DNA from 2 places in the Paenibacillus sp. cl141a genome. Region 2 is predicted to be linked to the other one. Evidence: riboswitches for the same ligand, from Rfam matches in the RefSeq annotation. Region 2 holds a riboswitch; the other holds the start of a gene.
The links. A riboswitch is a leader RNA that binds a small molecule or an ion and turns the genes downstream of it on or off. The one in region 2 is predicted to bind thiamine pyrophosphate.
Positions count from the first base shown of each region.

Region 1: linked by a shared signal. The riboswitch ahead of BMX45_RS13200 (ABC transporter substrate-binding protein) and the one ahead of BMX45_RS00905 (YkoF family thiamine/hydroxymethylpyrimidine-binding protein) in region 2 are both predicted to bind thiamine pyrophosphate.

Region 1 covers NZ_FNZO01000004.1:89,802-97,742, forward strand. Annotated here, with positions in the region: gene BMX45_RS13180 (glycoside hydrolase family 65 protein) at 1-871, shown strand, start outside; gene BMX45_RS13185 (EAL domain-containing protein) at 1,104-2,150, opposite strand; gene BMX45_RS13190 (GGDEF domain-containing protein) at 2,356-3,891, opposite strand; gene BMX45_RS13195 (VOC family protein) at 4,150-4,533, shown strand; TPP riboswitch at 4,709-4,818, shown strand; gene BMX45_RS13200 (ABC transporter substrate-binding protein) at 4,934-5,965, shown strand; gene BMX45_RS13205 (MTH1187 family thiamine-binding protein) at 6,054-6,347, shown strand; gene BMX45_RS13210 (ABC transporter permease) at 6,344-7,102, shown strand; gene BMX45_RS13215 (ABC transporter ATP-binding protein) at 7,157-7,941, shown strand, end outside.
Region 2 covers NZ_FNZO01000001.1:184,174-192,114, reverse strand. Annotated here, with positions in the region: gene BMX45_RS00930 (siderophore ABC transporter substrate-binding protein) at 1-501, opposite strand, end outside; gene BMX45_RS00925 (iron ABC transporter ATP-binding protein) at 711-1,469, opposite strand; gene BMX45_RS00920 (iron chelate uptake ABC transporter family permease subunit) at 1,466-2,413, opposite strand; gene BMX45_RS00915 (ABC transporter permease) at 2,403-3,356, opposite strand; gene BMX45_RS00910 (nitroreductase family protein) at 3,881-4,483, shown strand; TPP riboswitch at 4,666-4,768, shown strand; gene BMX45_RS00905 (YkoF family thiamine/hydroxymethylpyrimidine-binding protein) at 4,854-5,456, shown strand; gene BMX45_RS00900 (hypothetical protein) at 5,530-5,625, opposite strand; gene BMX45_RS00895 (nucleotidyltransferase domain-containing protein) at 5,740-6,438, opposite strand; gene BMX45_RS00890 (class I SAM-dependent methyltransferase) at 6,581-7,303, shown strand; gene BMX45_RS00885 (methyl-accepting chemotaxis protein) at 7,487-7,941, shown strand, end outside.

The DNA.
Region 1 (7,941 bases), on a different contig from region 2:
GATGCTGGGCGTTACCGGCCCGAACGAGTACGAGAACAACGTCAACAACAACTGGTATACCAACCGCATTGCCAGCTGGACGATGGAATATACGCTCGACGTGCTGGAGTATTTGAAAGAGAATGAGAATTCCCGCTATGCCGAGCTTACGGCGAAGCTTGCCCTGCAGGATGCGGAAACGGCCAAATGGCAGGATATCATCAGCAAAATGTACTACCCGATAGACGAGGAACTCGGCGTTTTCCTGCAGCAGGACGGTTTCCTTAACAAGGAGCTGGTGCCGGTGAAGGAATTGGACCCTGCCCACCTGCCGCTGAACCAGAACTGGTCCTGGGACCGCATTCTGCGTTCGGTGTACATTAAGCAGGCCGACGTGCTGCAAGGATTGTTCTTCCTTGGGGACCGGTACGATCTGGCTACAAAAAAACGCAACTTCGACTTCTATGAACCGTTCACGGTACACGAGTCCTCCCTCTCGCCATGCGTACACTCCATTCTCGCTTGCGAGCTCGGGTACCAGGAAAAGGCGTACGAGATGTACCTTCGTACAGCCCGCCTGGATCTGGACAACTACAATAACGATACCGAGGACGGCTGTCATACAACCAGCATGGCGGGAACCTGGATGTCGGTTGTGCATGGCTTCGGCGGCCTGCGCGTGAAGGACGGCGTATTGCATTTGAACCCGTTCATTCCGGGTCATTGGTCCTCCTTCTCCTTCAAGGTGATGTTCCGCGGATCCCGCCTGAAGGTTAACGTTAAAGGCCATGAAACCCTCATCGTAAACGAAACGGATACGCCTGCTGTCCTGAACGTGAACGGCAAGGAATACGCCATTAGCGGATTGGGAGAGGTAACGGCTGCAAGATAAAAGGTTCCGGAGCTTCAATGCGCCGGCCCATACAAAAACAAGAGCCCTGGAGAATCTTCCAGGGCTCTTGTTTTTACAGAAAACGGGCTCCTCTACATCATGGCTCATTCTTGAAGAACCCGTCTTCGTCCATGTCAGGCATCATCTGCAGGTTCGGCTTCAGCCATAAGCCGGGATCAGATAAATGCCATCGCTTTGCGCCTCCGTGCGGGGGAATTGCCGATTATGTATGTTATGAGTAGATCAGTTGAGTATGAGGATCACGCGGAGGGCGTTCGGCTGGCTTCCCAAACAGATACCCCTGCGAAAGCTCGATCCCGATATCTCGGCAAAAATGAAACTCCTCCCGTCTCTCGATGCCTTCTGCAAGCACCATGGCCCCAAAATCATGGGCCATGTTCGTGATCATTTCGAGCTGCTTCTGCTGGGCGGGATTTCGATCGCAATGGTCGATAAGACTCCGGTCGATCTTCACATAATCCGGCTTAAGCTTAATCATCTGCTCCAATGTGGAATAACCTGCGCCGACGTCATCCATCGCTACCGAGATGCCGTGGCTTCGATAAACCTCGAATATCGATTGCAAATGCTTCACATCGTCGATTCTCTCGGTTTCCACCACTTCGAATACGAAATCCCTCGGATCCAGATGGAGCCTGTCGATCGTATTGAAGGTGTGGCTCAGACACATCTGCGCATCATATATCGAGGACGGCAGGAAATTCACGAACCGCTTCACTCCGATCGGAAGCCACTCGGCACTGGTCTCAATCGCACTGGTTCGTGCCGCCTGGTCCAGGAATGAATGCAGTCCGGTTTTTCGGGCTGTCTCAAACAGCTCGTACGGCTGGAACCGGAGTCCCCACTCTACCGGTCGAAGGAGAAATTCATAGGCCACGATCTGTTCGGTTGGATCCACGATGGGCTGCATGTAGCTCGTAAACTGCTTATGTAAAATGACATTCACCATATCATAATGCTCCATCTGCAGTTCGAACTTCTGCATAGGGATCCACGAATGCCGGATTTGCGGAGCTCCTCCACGGGTAACACAGAAGGACAGCTCTTGACGAATCTTCAGCGGAAGGGGTTGCAGACACTCGATAATGGAGATCAGGTCCGCTCGTACCTTGTAGTTCACAGCACAACCCTCATTGCTCTCTTGTACCGCGTAGCCGTTCACTGCCAGCAATTGAATAAGCTCACCACTTGCAGGCTTCATATGAATGGTCCCCTGGTCCTCAATCGGTTCAAAGGTGCTGCAATTGTCGCAAATCATGTTCGTCCTCCTTGGCAAGCTAGCTCTCACTATGCTTCTTATCGGCATTTTGAATATGATTTCTTTGCATTTTATGGATTTTATATCGAAGTTATGACCTATTTTGCGAGAAATGCGCAAGATTCGTGCAATGAGTGCGCTAAATTCTACAATAATCGACTTATATTGCTCTTAACAACACATTGTCGATACCCGAATCTTTTATCTATTCGACTTTTTGATCCAACAGCTGCAGCAGCATCGTTCGCTCCACATCGAAATGCCAGCGGGCGTTTCGCTCTTTCGCCGCATACATCGCCGCATCCGCGCGACCGATCAGCTCCTGGTCGTTCCTGGCATGATCCGGATAGACCGCGATGCCGATGCTCGGCGTGGTTCGGACCTCATGCCCTTCCAGCTCATACGGCTCGCTCAGCATCGTCCAGATCTCTTCCGCCATCCAGATCAGTTCCTGATCCTCGCCGGCCGGATGAATCACTACCGTAAATTCGTCCCCTCCTAAACGGGAAACCAGAACGCCTTTGGATTCAAGGGTTTGAAGACGGGTCGCGACCTTACGAATCAACAAATCACCGGCGCGATGGCCGTAGCGGTCATTGACTCGTTTAAAACGGTTCATATCCATATATAACAGCCCTACGCGGGAACCCGCACGGTCCGCCTCCTGCAGCGAGCTCGACAGCCTCGCGTTAAAGTAGCGGCGGTTACAGAGTCCCGTAAGATCGTCGCGATGCGCCAAGGTCTCGCTCTGCATCAAGCTTTGATGCAGCCGGTCAAACAAGCGGTCATTCTCGAACTGGATCAGGATCTGCCTGATCAGAATCAGGATGACGCAGAGGGATAGGCCGGTAAAAAGCCCGTTCCATCCTCCGAACCGCTGCACCATAAGGGCAAACATCCCGCCAAGCACGCTGTAGGGAAGCAGATATCTTACGATCAGATTTCCGAACGAACGGGACTCCCTCTCATCCAACGATTGATTTCGGGCATCGGGAGCTGACCGCCCTCCTGCCAAACCAATGATGAATACCGATAACGTATAAAGCGGATACAGGTATGAACGAACTTCAACATGCTTATAATCGACGAGATACATATGCAGAACATCGGCGGCAATGTACATGCTCCCGCCAAGGCATATCAGGAAAACTGCCCGTTTTCTTAACTGCCCTGTGTTAAAATACAATACCAGGGTGAAGAAAATAAGCACCGTTGCGCACAGCGGATACAGCATGTCCACCCACAGCTTTCCCCACAAGGCTTCATTCGCCAAACCGTTAAGCTCAGGCTTGATGAAATATTCCCAACCTACCGTCATGACCGTTATGCCAACGATCACGATATCCAGCATAAACCGCACTCCCCGAAACGAACCTTGAACGTGGCGGAACAGATAAATGAGGGAGCTTGCAAACAGGATGATTTCGAATCCCCAGAATAATTGAGTCAAAATTGTCCGGAAAGCGCTCTCTTTCCCCAGCCAAAAATAACAAGCATCGATGATTCGAGCCGAGGCATCCGCCATCAGCCCGGCACTTACCATAAGCCAAAACCTTCGAAGATGCGGCTCGTAATGCCGACTGATCCGTAGTAAATAGACGGAAGCGGCAGCGGAAGCCATAATGACTAGAACACGCTGAAGCAATAAAGCATCAGGCATCCACAGAACCGTCATTATCTGAATGAATGCATATATGATGGCGAGTCGAATCCACAGATGATCTGCTGGATTTGGACTCATAAGCATTCCTCCTCGGCCAAAAGGCAAGCTTTCTTCAACGCTTGTTTGTTAGGTCTTTTGAATTAATAGTTATAGTTCTCATGATACTTTTTACCCACCTAAAAGTAAAGATGAGGAAATGAAAGAAAGACCATCGATTCTACTCTATTAAACCATCGCGCTCCAAAAGCTTTCCGTCCTCAAGACCCACTTGACGTATAGGAATTATGTGATAACATTTCATTCATATCTCATATGAATCGGAAAGGGTGTTTAGCCTTGTCACAGAAACGATTGGATCATGTCGGCATTGTCGTTCGGGACCTTGAAGCCACGATTGCTTTTTACACAACCGTCGTCGGACTTGAACTGAAGGATCGCCTTACCCATACCAATGGCGTCATCCAGCTGGCATTCCTCGGATTTAACGGCAGCGACGAAACGGAAGTCGAGCTTATCCAGGGTTACAGCGACACGCTTCCCGCAGAGGGCACCGTCCATCATTTCGCCGTCAGCACCGATAACATCGAAGCGGAATATGCGCGCGTTCAGGGACTGGATGTACCTCATCTTGACGAGGAAATCGTAACGCTTCCGAACGGGTACCGCTATTTCTTCGTCCACGGTCCCGAAGGAGAATGGATTGAGTTCTTCCAGCGCTAACCGCTGACGAACAGGTTCATATCAAAATGCTTCATCCCGTGAATGGTTAACAGGGTTCATTCTTCCAACCGCACAAGCCATGTCCAATACGAAGACCTGCCTCGTTCGCATCCCCTTTCGAACTAGACAGGTCTTTGCGTTAGGACTATAATAACGGGTGTAACGTCCGAAACTTCATAAATCCCGGGGGAGCTGGAATTAGGCCGGCTGAGAGTGTATCCGATGATACTGACCCTTACACCTGATCTGGGTAATGCCAGCGTAGGAAGTCCATGTTTGCGGCAGCTATGATTTGCCGTGGTATACACTTACGCCGTCATGCGTCCTGATATCATTCAGGGCGCTTTTTTTGTGGAGTCAACGAGGTCATAGAAAGAGAATTCAAAGGAGAGAAGACACGATGAAGAAGGGAAAATGGATGGCGCTGCTTCTCGCTTGCGCCCTGCTGTTGGTTGCGGCCGGATGCGGTACAGGCGGAAAGAACGAAAATACAGGTACCGAGGGCGCAGACGGCCAGGCGGCCGAAAAGCTCCGCGACGTACAGCTGATGCTCGATTGGTCGGCCAACACGAACCACACCGGGCTGTATGCAGCCAAGGAGCTCGGGTATTATGAGGAAGAAGGGCTTAACGTCCAGATCGTCCAGCCGGGAGCCGGCGGAACGGATACGCTGGTCGCATCCGGCAAGGTGCCGTTTGGCATCAGCTACCAGGAAGGCGTCACGCTTGCCAGAACCCAAGGCCTGCCGCTCGTCTCCATTGCGGCGATTATTCAGCATAATACATCCGGCTTTGCCGCCCCCAAGGACAAGGGGATCGTCAAGGCTGGCGATTTTGAAGGGAAATCCTACGGCGGCTGGGGCTCGCCTGTTGAGGAAGCCGTCATGAAATCCATCATGGAGATCGACGGCGCCGATGTCAGCAAAGTAAATATGGTTAACATGGGCGATGCCGATTATTTTACGGCCGTCAAACGCGACATTGATTTTGCCTGGATCTTCTATGCCTGGACCGGTATCGAAGCCGAGCTCCGGAACGAGCCGCTTGACATGATCTATGTGAAGGACTACTCCGAGCAGCTTGACTATTACACGCCGGTGATCGTAACGAACGAGAAGCTGATCCAGGAGGACCCGGAGCTTGTCAAAGCATTCATGCGGGCGACCTCAAAAGGGTACGACTATGCGATTCAACATCCTGAGGATGCGGCTGCCCTGCTGACGAAGGCCGTTCCCGAGCTGGATGCCGAGCTGGTTCTTGCCAGCCAGAAATGGCTAAGTCCCCGCTATCAGGATGATGCCGCCCGCTGGGGCGAGCAGAAAGCCGAAGTATGGTCGGGGTATGCGGACTGGATGTTTGAACGCAAGCTGCTCGAGAAGGAGCTCGATGCGGACAGCGCCTTCACCAATGAATTTTTACCGGAGAAACCATAGGATGCATTTAATTTGGAAGAGAGACGGCCTGTCCGGCAGGCTGCCTCTCTTCCATTACAATATAGCTTGCATGAAAGGATGAGTTTAGATGGCAAACACCCTCTTGAGCATACAAGTGATACCCAGAACGCCGGATGGAGGCGACAGCATTCCTTATGTGGATGAAGCGATCCGGGTCATTCAGGAGTCGGGCGTGAAATACGAGGTCCATGCGCTCGAAACCACCTTGGAAGGGGAGCTTTCCGAGTTGTTGAAGATCGTTGAGCGCATGCATGAGGCGCTGGTGAAAGCAGGAAGTCCCAGCGTCATATCCCAGGTCAAAATCGCGCACCATCCGGGCGGCATCAGCATGGATAAGCTGACTGAGAAATACCGTCCATGAGAAAAGGCTGGTGGAGCTCCGTTTGGCCGCCCGCTGCGGCGGTCCTTTTCTTTTTGACGGTATGGCAGGCCGCGGTATCGGTATTCGATATAGAGCCGTATATTTTGCCAGCGCCGACGGCTATCGGGCATGAAGCCGCCACCGGCGCCTCCGGCCTTTTTCAGCATACGCTGGCCACGCTGCAATTAACCCTGGTCGGATTTATGATCGGTACGGCGATCGGCCTTGTCATCTCGTTGGCCCTGCATCTGGTGCCTTTTCTCAAAACTGCCCTTTATCCGCTTCTTATTCTTAGCCAGAACGTGCCGACGATCGCTCTCGCCCCGCTCCTTATGATTTGGTTCGGCTTCGGCATGCTGCCCAAGGTTATCGTGATTACCCTGGTCTGCTTCTTCCCCGTAGCCGTTGCCGCCCTGGACGGACTGGCGCGTACCGACCGAACCATGATGAATTACATGCAGATGGCGGGAGCCACTTCATGGCAGATCTTCACCAAGCTGGAGCTGCCGCATGCGCTCCCCTCCATCTTCTCCGGGATCCGCATCGCGGCCACCTATTCGGTCATGGGTGCGGTGATCGGGGAATGGATCGGCTCAGACCGGGGCATCGGCTACTATATGATGCTGCAAAAATCCGGCTACCGTACGGACCGGGTGTTTGTTGCCATTCTGATCATCGTCCTGCTCAGCCTGCTGATGGTGCTGCTGATCACCCTGCTGGAGAAGCGCCTGATCCGCTGGAATCGAAAAAGTTAAACTACGGTGAACGGACATTTTCCAACCTATATAATAAGGAGGCTGTTTAGCGACATGACACATCAAGTATCCCTGCCGGATCATGACGGGCACCGCCAGTCCTCAACCGCGGTCCCGCCAGCGCCTGCCCTTGAGGTTCGCAGCCTTCATATCACCTTCCGCGAACGGCGCAGCGAAGTGCACGTGCTGGATGGCCTTTCGCTTCAGGTGCAGCCCGGGGAATTCGTCTCCTTGATCGGTCCTTCAGGCAGCGGAAAGAGCACGCTCTTCCATATCATCGGGGGGTTAACGGCTCCGGATGCGGGCTCCGTCCTCATGGACGGTCAGGACGTGACCGGGGAGAAAGGCCGCATCGCCTATATGCCTCAACAGCCTGCCCTCTTCCCTTGGCGTACGGTGGAGGACAACGTGCTCCTTCCCGAGGAGCTGAGAGGCACCTCGAAAACCGCCGCCAGGGAAAATGCCCGCAGCTGGATGGAACGGGCCGGACTTGCCGGCTTCGAGAAGGCGTATCCGCATACCCTTTCAGGGGGGATGCAGCAGCGGGCCGCTTTTCTGCGCGCGCTGATGAGTCCGCAGGAAGTTATGTGTCTGGACGAACCGTTCAGCGCGCTTGACGCGCTGACACGCAGCGATATGCAGCGCTGGCTGCTCGATATCTGGGAGGATACGCGCCGTTCGGTGCTGATGATTACGCATCATATCGAGGAAGCGCTGCTGCTCTCGGACAGCATCTATATCCTGTCGGCGCGGCCGGGAACGATCCTGAAACGGGTGGAGGTTCCTTTTCCCCGTCCGCGCAGGGAAAACATCCTGAACGACCCGTCCTTTATTGCGCT
Region 2 (7,941 bases):
GAAGATTTGACCCAGCGTATTCATGTTCTCTTTGAAGGATTCCATGTATTTGCTTGTGTCCACGCCCAGGAAGATCGTCGGAGCAATTTTGCTGAGTTCCTCGTAAGCATCCTGCTGTCTGCCGGAAATAATGATCAGATCCGGATCGATGCTGTTGATTATCTCAAAGTCGGGCTCTTTCAGGCTGCCCACATTCTCATATTTCTTGTCTTCGAATTTGGACAGGTATGCCGGGATATTCGCTTGCGGAACGCCCAAAACCTCAACGCCCAATTTATCCATGGAATCCAGAATACCAAAATCGAATACAACGACGCGGGAAGGATTTTTCTTGACAGGCGTTTCACCCAGCTTATGGGTAATCGTGATTTCTTCGGACGCAGGCGGCGTTTCTCCCGCAGCGTCGCCTCCACCCGCACCGCTAGTTTTAGCGTCCTGCCCACAAGCCGCGAGCACAAGCGTGAACATTGCTACCATAAATAAAGCCAACCATTTTTTCATTCCTAACACCCCATTTTTTATATTTAAAATCAATATAATTCAACACATATTTGAATTTATGGTTGAATATGTAATTCAATTTGGACAGAGGAAACCATGCCGTCCTTTGACCAAGGCGGCCTAGTCCTTATGCAAGGAGTGAAGCTCGCTCGCTTCATCAGCTTCTCCCGGAGTCCACATCATATTTTCAAATCCCGATCCCTTGTCGATTAGCCGTAGTATACGCACACCCGATTGTCGTTAATCTCTTCGATCTCGATGTCCATGTCGTAGATGCCGCGAAGAACATTGCTCTGAATGATGTTCTCGGTTTTCCCTTCGCTTTCAATCGCTCCGCCCTTCAATGCCACGATGTAATCGGAATAAAAGGAAGCGAAGTTGATGTCATGAATCACGATCACGATCGTTTTGTTCAGGTCAGCGACAAGCTTTCGGAGAATCTTCATAATCTGTACGGAGTGTTTCATGTCCAGATTGTTCAGAGGTTCATCCAGCAGGATATACTCCGTGTTCTGGGCGATGACCATCGCGATATAAGCACGCTGAGTCTGACCGCCGCTTAGCTGATGAAGATATTTATGCTGCATATCCTCAAGCTCCATATAGGAGATGGCTTCATCCACGAATTTCTCGTCTTCCGCGTTCAATCGGCCTTGGGAGTAGGGAAAACGCCCGAAGGATACAAGCTCGCGAACCGTCAGGCGGAGGCTGATATGGTTCGATTGCTTCAGAATCGAGACCTTCTTCGCCAAGTCCCCGCTTTTCCATTGGCTGACCTCTTTGCCGTCCACTGTAATTTGACCGCTGTCCTTGCCCGTTAGTCTGCTAATCATGGACAGCAAAGTACTCTTACCGGCACCGTTCGGGCCGATAAAGGACGTAATTTGACCTTTCGGGATCGTAACCGACACGTTATCGACGACTTTTTTGCCGCCATAGACTTTCGATACGTTCGTAACCTGGATCATGCTCTACTCTCCTTTAGTAGCAGGTATATGAAGTACACGCCGCCGATGAAGTTGATGATGACGCTTAGCGTAGTAGAGAACGTAAACACCCGCTCTACCACAAGTTGGCCGCCCACCAAGGCGATAATGCTAATCAGAATGGACGCCGTGATCAAATGTGAATGCCGGTATGTTTTCATGAATTCATAAGCGACGTTGACCACAAGCAGTCCAAGGAACGTGATCGGTCCTACCAATGCGGTGGCCACCGAAATGAGAACCGCGACAACGATCAGAAGCCGCTTCACCACGTAATCATAGTTTACGCCAAGGTTGATCGCCTGATCACGACCCAGCGACAGCACGTTCAAGTACTTGGCAAACCGTGCAAAATACAGCAGGGTCAGTGCAACGACAATGACGGATAGGATGAGAAGCTCGGTCTTCACATTGTTAAAGCTGGCAAACATCTTGTCGGACACGTACTGGAACTCGTTCGGATCGATCAGCACTTCCATAAAGGAAGACATGCTGGAGAACAGGGTTCCAAATATCATGCCGATCAGCAGCAGGAAGTAAATGTTGTTTCCTTCCCTCTGAAACAAAATCTTATATAGGATCCCGGCAAACAGGATCATAGCGCCGACATTGATCAAAAAGTTAACATTGCTGCCCAGTTTATACAGCGTGAAGGAACCGAAGACAAAGATCACGGTCGTCTGGATCAGGATATACAAGGAATCCAATCCCATCACGCTTGGCGTCAGTATCCGGTTATTCGTGACCGTTTGAAACACCGTGGTCGACAGAGCGATCGCCCCGCCGGTCAGAATAATGGCAAGCACCTTCTTGATTCGTCTTGGAAGGGCGTAATCCCAATTGCCGCCAAGATCAATGAACAGAAAGACTGCCACCAGGATGATTGCCGCCGCGGCCAACAGGCCGAGTTTGGCTTTATAAGTCATAAGCCTTTCTCCTCATCAGTAAGAAAATGAATATACCGCTTCCGAGTACGCCCACGGTCAGACTAATCGGAATTTCATAGGGATAAATGATGATCCGGCCAAGGATGTCACAGAACAGTACGAACCCGGCCCCCAGCAGCGCGGTATGCGAAAGGCTTTTTTTCAAATGGTCCCCTAAGTACAGACTGACAATATTAGGTATGATCAGACCAAGGAACGGAATCACGCCGACGGTCAGTACTACGGAAGCCGTAACCAGCGCAACGATGACCAATCCCAGGTTCACGACTCGCCGATAATGAAGTCCCAGGTTGGTTGCGAATTCCTCTCCCATTCCGGCTACCGTAAACTTGTTGGCAAACAGGTAAGCCAGAATCACAAGCGGGATACTGAGATACAGCATTTCGTATTGGCCCTTCATGATCATGGAGAAATCGCCCTGCAGCCAAGCCGACATATTCTGTATAAGATCATATTTGTAGGCAAAGAAGGTCGCGACCGAACTGATGATATTACCGAACATAAGTCCTACCAGCGGAATGAAGATCGCGTCCTTGAACTTGATCCGATCCAGTATCTTCATGAAGATAAAGGTTCCTGCCAGCGCGAATACGAATGCCACGAGCATTTTGATAAGCGGGCCGCTTGTCGTAAAGACGAGCATGGCGACCAAGATCCCCAATCTGGCGGAGTCCATGGTGCCCGCCGTGGTCGGCGATACGAACTTGTTGCGGCTGAGCTGCTGCATGATCAATCCGCAGATACTCATGCTGACACCCGCCAATATGAGGCTGACAAGCCGGGGAATCCGGCTGACAAGCATAATATGCTGTTGTTGTTCTGTCATCGAGAACAGTTCCAGTGGCGAAATATCTTTAACTCCAATAAATAACGAGATTATCGAGAGTACCACAACGGCTGCGAATAAGTATCTAATCTTCATGGCTCTTCCTTCTATGCGTTTGTCTGTCGAACTCCCGGCAGTCAGCAATTCCCCAACCATTCTCATTGAGATTGATTATCATTTGCGTTCTGATATGGATTATATCATTCACATTCTCAGTCGACAAGTATAATTGAGAATCAAAATCATTTAATTTATTCATCCAAGTATCATTTGTTCATGATTTGTTCATAATATGGAGTTTCGCAGAGATAAAACTTTATATCACCAAGGCTGAGCCGCTTGGGATTCGCGGTTCCCGAAATCCATACGGATGTAGAAGCTGATTTAATTCTCAGTAACCGGGTATAAAAAATATAAATTGACTTTCTTTCGAGGCGTTGACAATCTCTCTAAGTTATATTAATATGCTAACATAATTATTATTTCTAACTAAACGTAAGTTAATGTGGAATGATAATTCAACGACAGCAATTCAACTCAACATGCATATTTGCTTGAATTAAAGGACATCTTTGTTATCAGGCTTATGCAAACATGATTACATCAGGAGGTTTTTTTCAATGTCTAAAGATTTTTCAGCAGCACTTAAGCATCGCCGTTCCCATTATGCCATCAGCAAAGACCCGGTCATTTCCGACGAACGCATCCAGGAGATTGTTAATGAAGCCGTTAAATATACTCCGTCTTCTTTCAACTCCCAAAGCGCACGCGTCGTTGTCCTGCTTGGCGAACAGCATGACAAACTGTGGAACCTGACCGAAGGCATTCTGAAAGAAGTTGTCGGAGACGAAGAGGCTTTCAAATCCACAGCAGAAAAAATGGGCGCATTCCGCGCTGGATACGGCACTGTTCTCTTCTTCGAGGACAATAACGTAGTTGCCGACCTGCAGCAAAAGTTCGCGCTGTATGCCGACAATTTCCCGGTTTGGTCGAACCAATCCAACGGCATGCTGCAGTTCGTGGTATGGACGTCCCTCGAGGCAGAAGGCCTGGGCGCATCCCTCCAGCATTACAACCCGTTGATCGACGAGAAAGTGAAGTCCGAATGGAACATTCCGGAAAACTGGAAGCTGATCGCTCAAATGCCTTTCGGCAAACCGGTTGCAGATCCGGGCGAAAAAGAATTTGCGCCGCTCGAAGATCGCGTGAAGGTATACAAGTAAGCCATTACCGGCATAAGCCGCCTATTCAGTCCATTGGATTGGAATAGGCGGTTTTTTTATGGTGCCCTGCCATTGAAAACCTGCCGGCAAAACGATACAATAACACAGGAAGCAGGCCTTTCGCCTTCTGATCTTCGGAAGTTCTTGGAGCCGGCTTGATTACCAACTGCATATTTGATGTTTGGCTGTACTAGGGGTGCCATGTGCTGAGAGACGGCGGGCCGCCGTTAACCCTTATCACCCGATCTAGATCATACTAGCGTGGGGAAGTGTAGCATTTATGTTTATTTCTTTGCGTAGGCATAACTGCACTTCTTCATGGGGTGCGGTTTTTTTGCGTGGACTTTTACAATGGGGAGGAAAAAAATTTATGAATGAGCTTGTATGCGGAACGAGCCGGATCGTGGGATGCCGGTTCTCGGTATTTCCCATGACGGATCGGTTCGTGGAAGTGATCACGGAGGCGCTTCGTTCCGTGGATTCGGAAAAGGTATGGATCCAAACGGATGATGTGAGCACTTGTATTCGCGGACGTGCGGAGCATGTGTTTGATGTGACGAGAGCGATATTCGCTCATGCCGCGGCTAGCGGCGTGCACACGGTCTTTAACGGTACTTATTCTATCGGCTGTCCGGGTGATACGGATGCCGATGCGTATATGGACGAGGATTCGACCCGCTTAAACCACGATATCGGGGAACACGCCGATATCGAAACGGCCTGCCAATTCGCACTTTACCCGTTGGGGAGCGCCAATTACATGGATGTCATTTACGCAGAAGTGGATCGTGCGAAGGCAGCGGGCACATTCGGTGGAAGCGTTCATTACGCCAGCCGGTTGGACGGGACGTTGTCCCGGGTGTTCGGATCACTCGAAGACGCGTTCCAACATGCGATCCAATCCGACAGCAGCCATCTGGTCATGACCGCGGTGGTTTCGGCGCACAGTCCATCTCCCAAAGTCAAAGCTTAAGGTCCTTTTCAACAGATAAAGGCCCGGCAAGCGCCGGGCCTTTATCAATTGCAGGCAAGAATATTGACGGTGTTTAAACCCAAGCACTCAAGATGATTACGAGCAGGATAAAGAGAACCAATATAGTTCCTACTGAATTGCCCCATGCGCCGCCGTATGCTCCGCTCATGAAGATCCCTCCTGGATTTAAAAGAATGACGTGAGTTAATCACGTTATTATCTTATTGCTTGTGGCGGGCGAGCGTCACGGCTGATGTACCCCCTCTTTTTTATGCAAGGCTTATTATTCCTCATATCCGACCAGCAGCTTGCCTCCGTACGGGCTGAGCACTTCCTCCGTCAATGCAATAAGGTCCTCAGGATCATCCTCCCGATAAATCGCCAGAAGCGCTGCCTCCAGCCGATCCCCCAAGGCTGGGCTGTAGCGGTTGAACAAACGGAACAGCATCTTCCCTTCACCCGTCCACTCCCGGTTTGCCCTCAGCACGAATTCGCATAAAGTCGACGCTATTTTGTGTACCGTAAACCATTTTTCGCCTTCTCTGCGGGGACTTGTCAAGTCCAGCAAAAACTCGGTCAGGATGTAGCGGTATTCGGCAATATCGCTCGGCGACAAGGGCATGGGGCCGTAATTCAAATCACGCCGGGCATCCGCCCGAACCTCTACTCCCTCAGGCAACGAACGCAGCACCGTCCCTTCGGCGACCATCCGCTGTAAAGACGGATTCGCCGCCAGCACTCCCTCATCGAAATATTCGCGATAGGAGGATAAAGACAATATGAATATTTCCGCGATCCAGCCATGCGCCTCGATCGTCTTCCTGCTGAAGTCATATCCGTCCCGTTCAATGACGATGATGTCCAGATCGGATTGTTCATTATATTCGCCACAGCTCGCGCTGCCGCCAAGTACGGCAAGCAAGCAGTCGGGATAATTTCGTTGCATGACGCGTATCGCTGCCTCCGTCGGTTCCAGTCTCATGGCCGTTCCCTCCAGTAATTCACTCATCCGCCACAAAAAAGGGCTCAAAATATTAAATTCAACGAAAACCCCAAACGTACCTGAATCATATGGTAAATAAACGATTACCCGCATTGACGATAAGGAAGAAGGGATAGATGAGATGAATTACATTCACATGCTCTCCAGATTAGGCATGGGCAGTGCCCACCCGGGAGGATTCGAGGCAACCCTCAGAATGCTGAAGAATTATCCCATTCAACCGGGCAGCCGCATTTTGGAGGTAGGGTGCGGAACCGGCAGAACCGCCTGCCATCTTTCGGAGATGGGTTATCAAGTGACCGCCATTGACCTGAACGAAAACATGATCAAAAAAGCCCGCGCAAGAGCCGAAGCCATGGGTATGGACGTGGAATTCCTGCAGGCGGATGTATGCGCATTGCCTTTCGAAGACAATCGGTTTGATCTGATCATGGCCGAGTCCGTCACCGTATTTACGGATGCCTCGAAATCGCTGCCCGAATATTACCGCGTTCTGGATCGCGGAGGCGTCTTGCTGGACAGGGAACTGCTGCTGGATAAGCCGATGCCGGAGCCGAAGCTTAAGGAGCTGCTCGAATTCTTCGGCATTCCTAATCTGATGATGAGGGAAGAATGGGCGGAGGCCCTCTTGTCTTGCGGTTTTAAGCAGTCTGAATTTTTGGAGTACAACCACTTCAACGAGCAATTAAAGGAAGAGCAAACCCGTCATCTGGATGCGTTTGAGCAGCGCGATAAAGGACTCCTGTTCGATGTTGCGCTCTGGGAAACGCTGTTCAAGCATGACCGCATGATTCTGGATAATACGGATTATCTCGCTTCCGCCTTATTTCGTGCGGTGAAATAATCCGGCTTCATATCTATGCATCAAGAGGGGATCTGCATATGGCTATGCTTCCCCTCACTTTCATCACACTCAGTTCTTTCGACCTAATTCAACACTTTTTGTCAATTCGTTATATCTAGTTTAGCCCTTCGATGCTATAATCGTGGTAAATATATCCTATGTTGTTGAGGAGGATTCATTCTTATGGCATGGTTCAACAGACTCCCTATGTCTCAAAAAATCACCGCAGCCTGTTATCTCATTGCCGCTTTGTTTGCGGTACCCATGCTGCTTGCGTTTATTCTGATGGGTAAAGCAATCATTGGCGTGGTCATCGTAGTGGTGCTAACCGGACTTACTTTTCCTCTTTCTCGTCTCATTGAGAAAACGCTTACGAACTCCTTTGCGGAAATTTCCAGCGTTTCCGCCAAAATCGCCAAAGGCGACTTCACCTTCCAGGTGGAGGAGGTTGGCGGCATGAACGATCTGAGCAGAACCTTCAACAGCATGGTGGACAAGCTTCGCAAAATATTGCAGGAAACCTCGGATATCACCCGTCAGGTAATGACGTCAAGCTCAAGCATCTCGATTAAAAACCAGGAGCTTATTCAAGTGATGAATCAAGTCTCTCTTTCCTCCAACGAGCTGGCCGTCGGCGC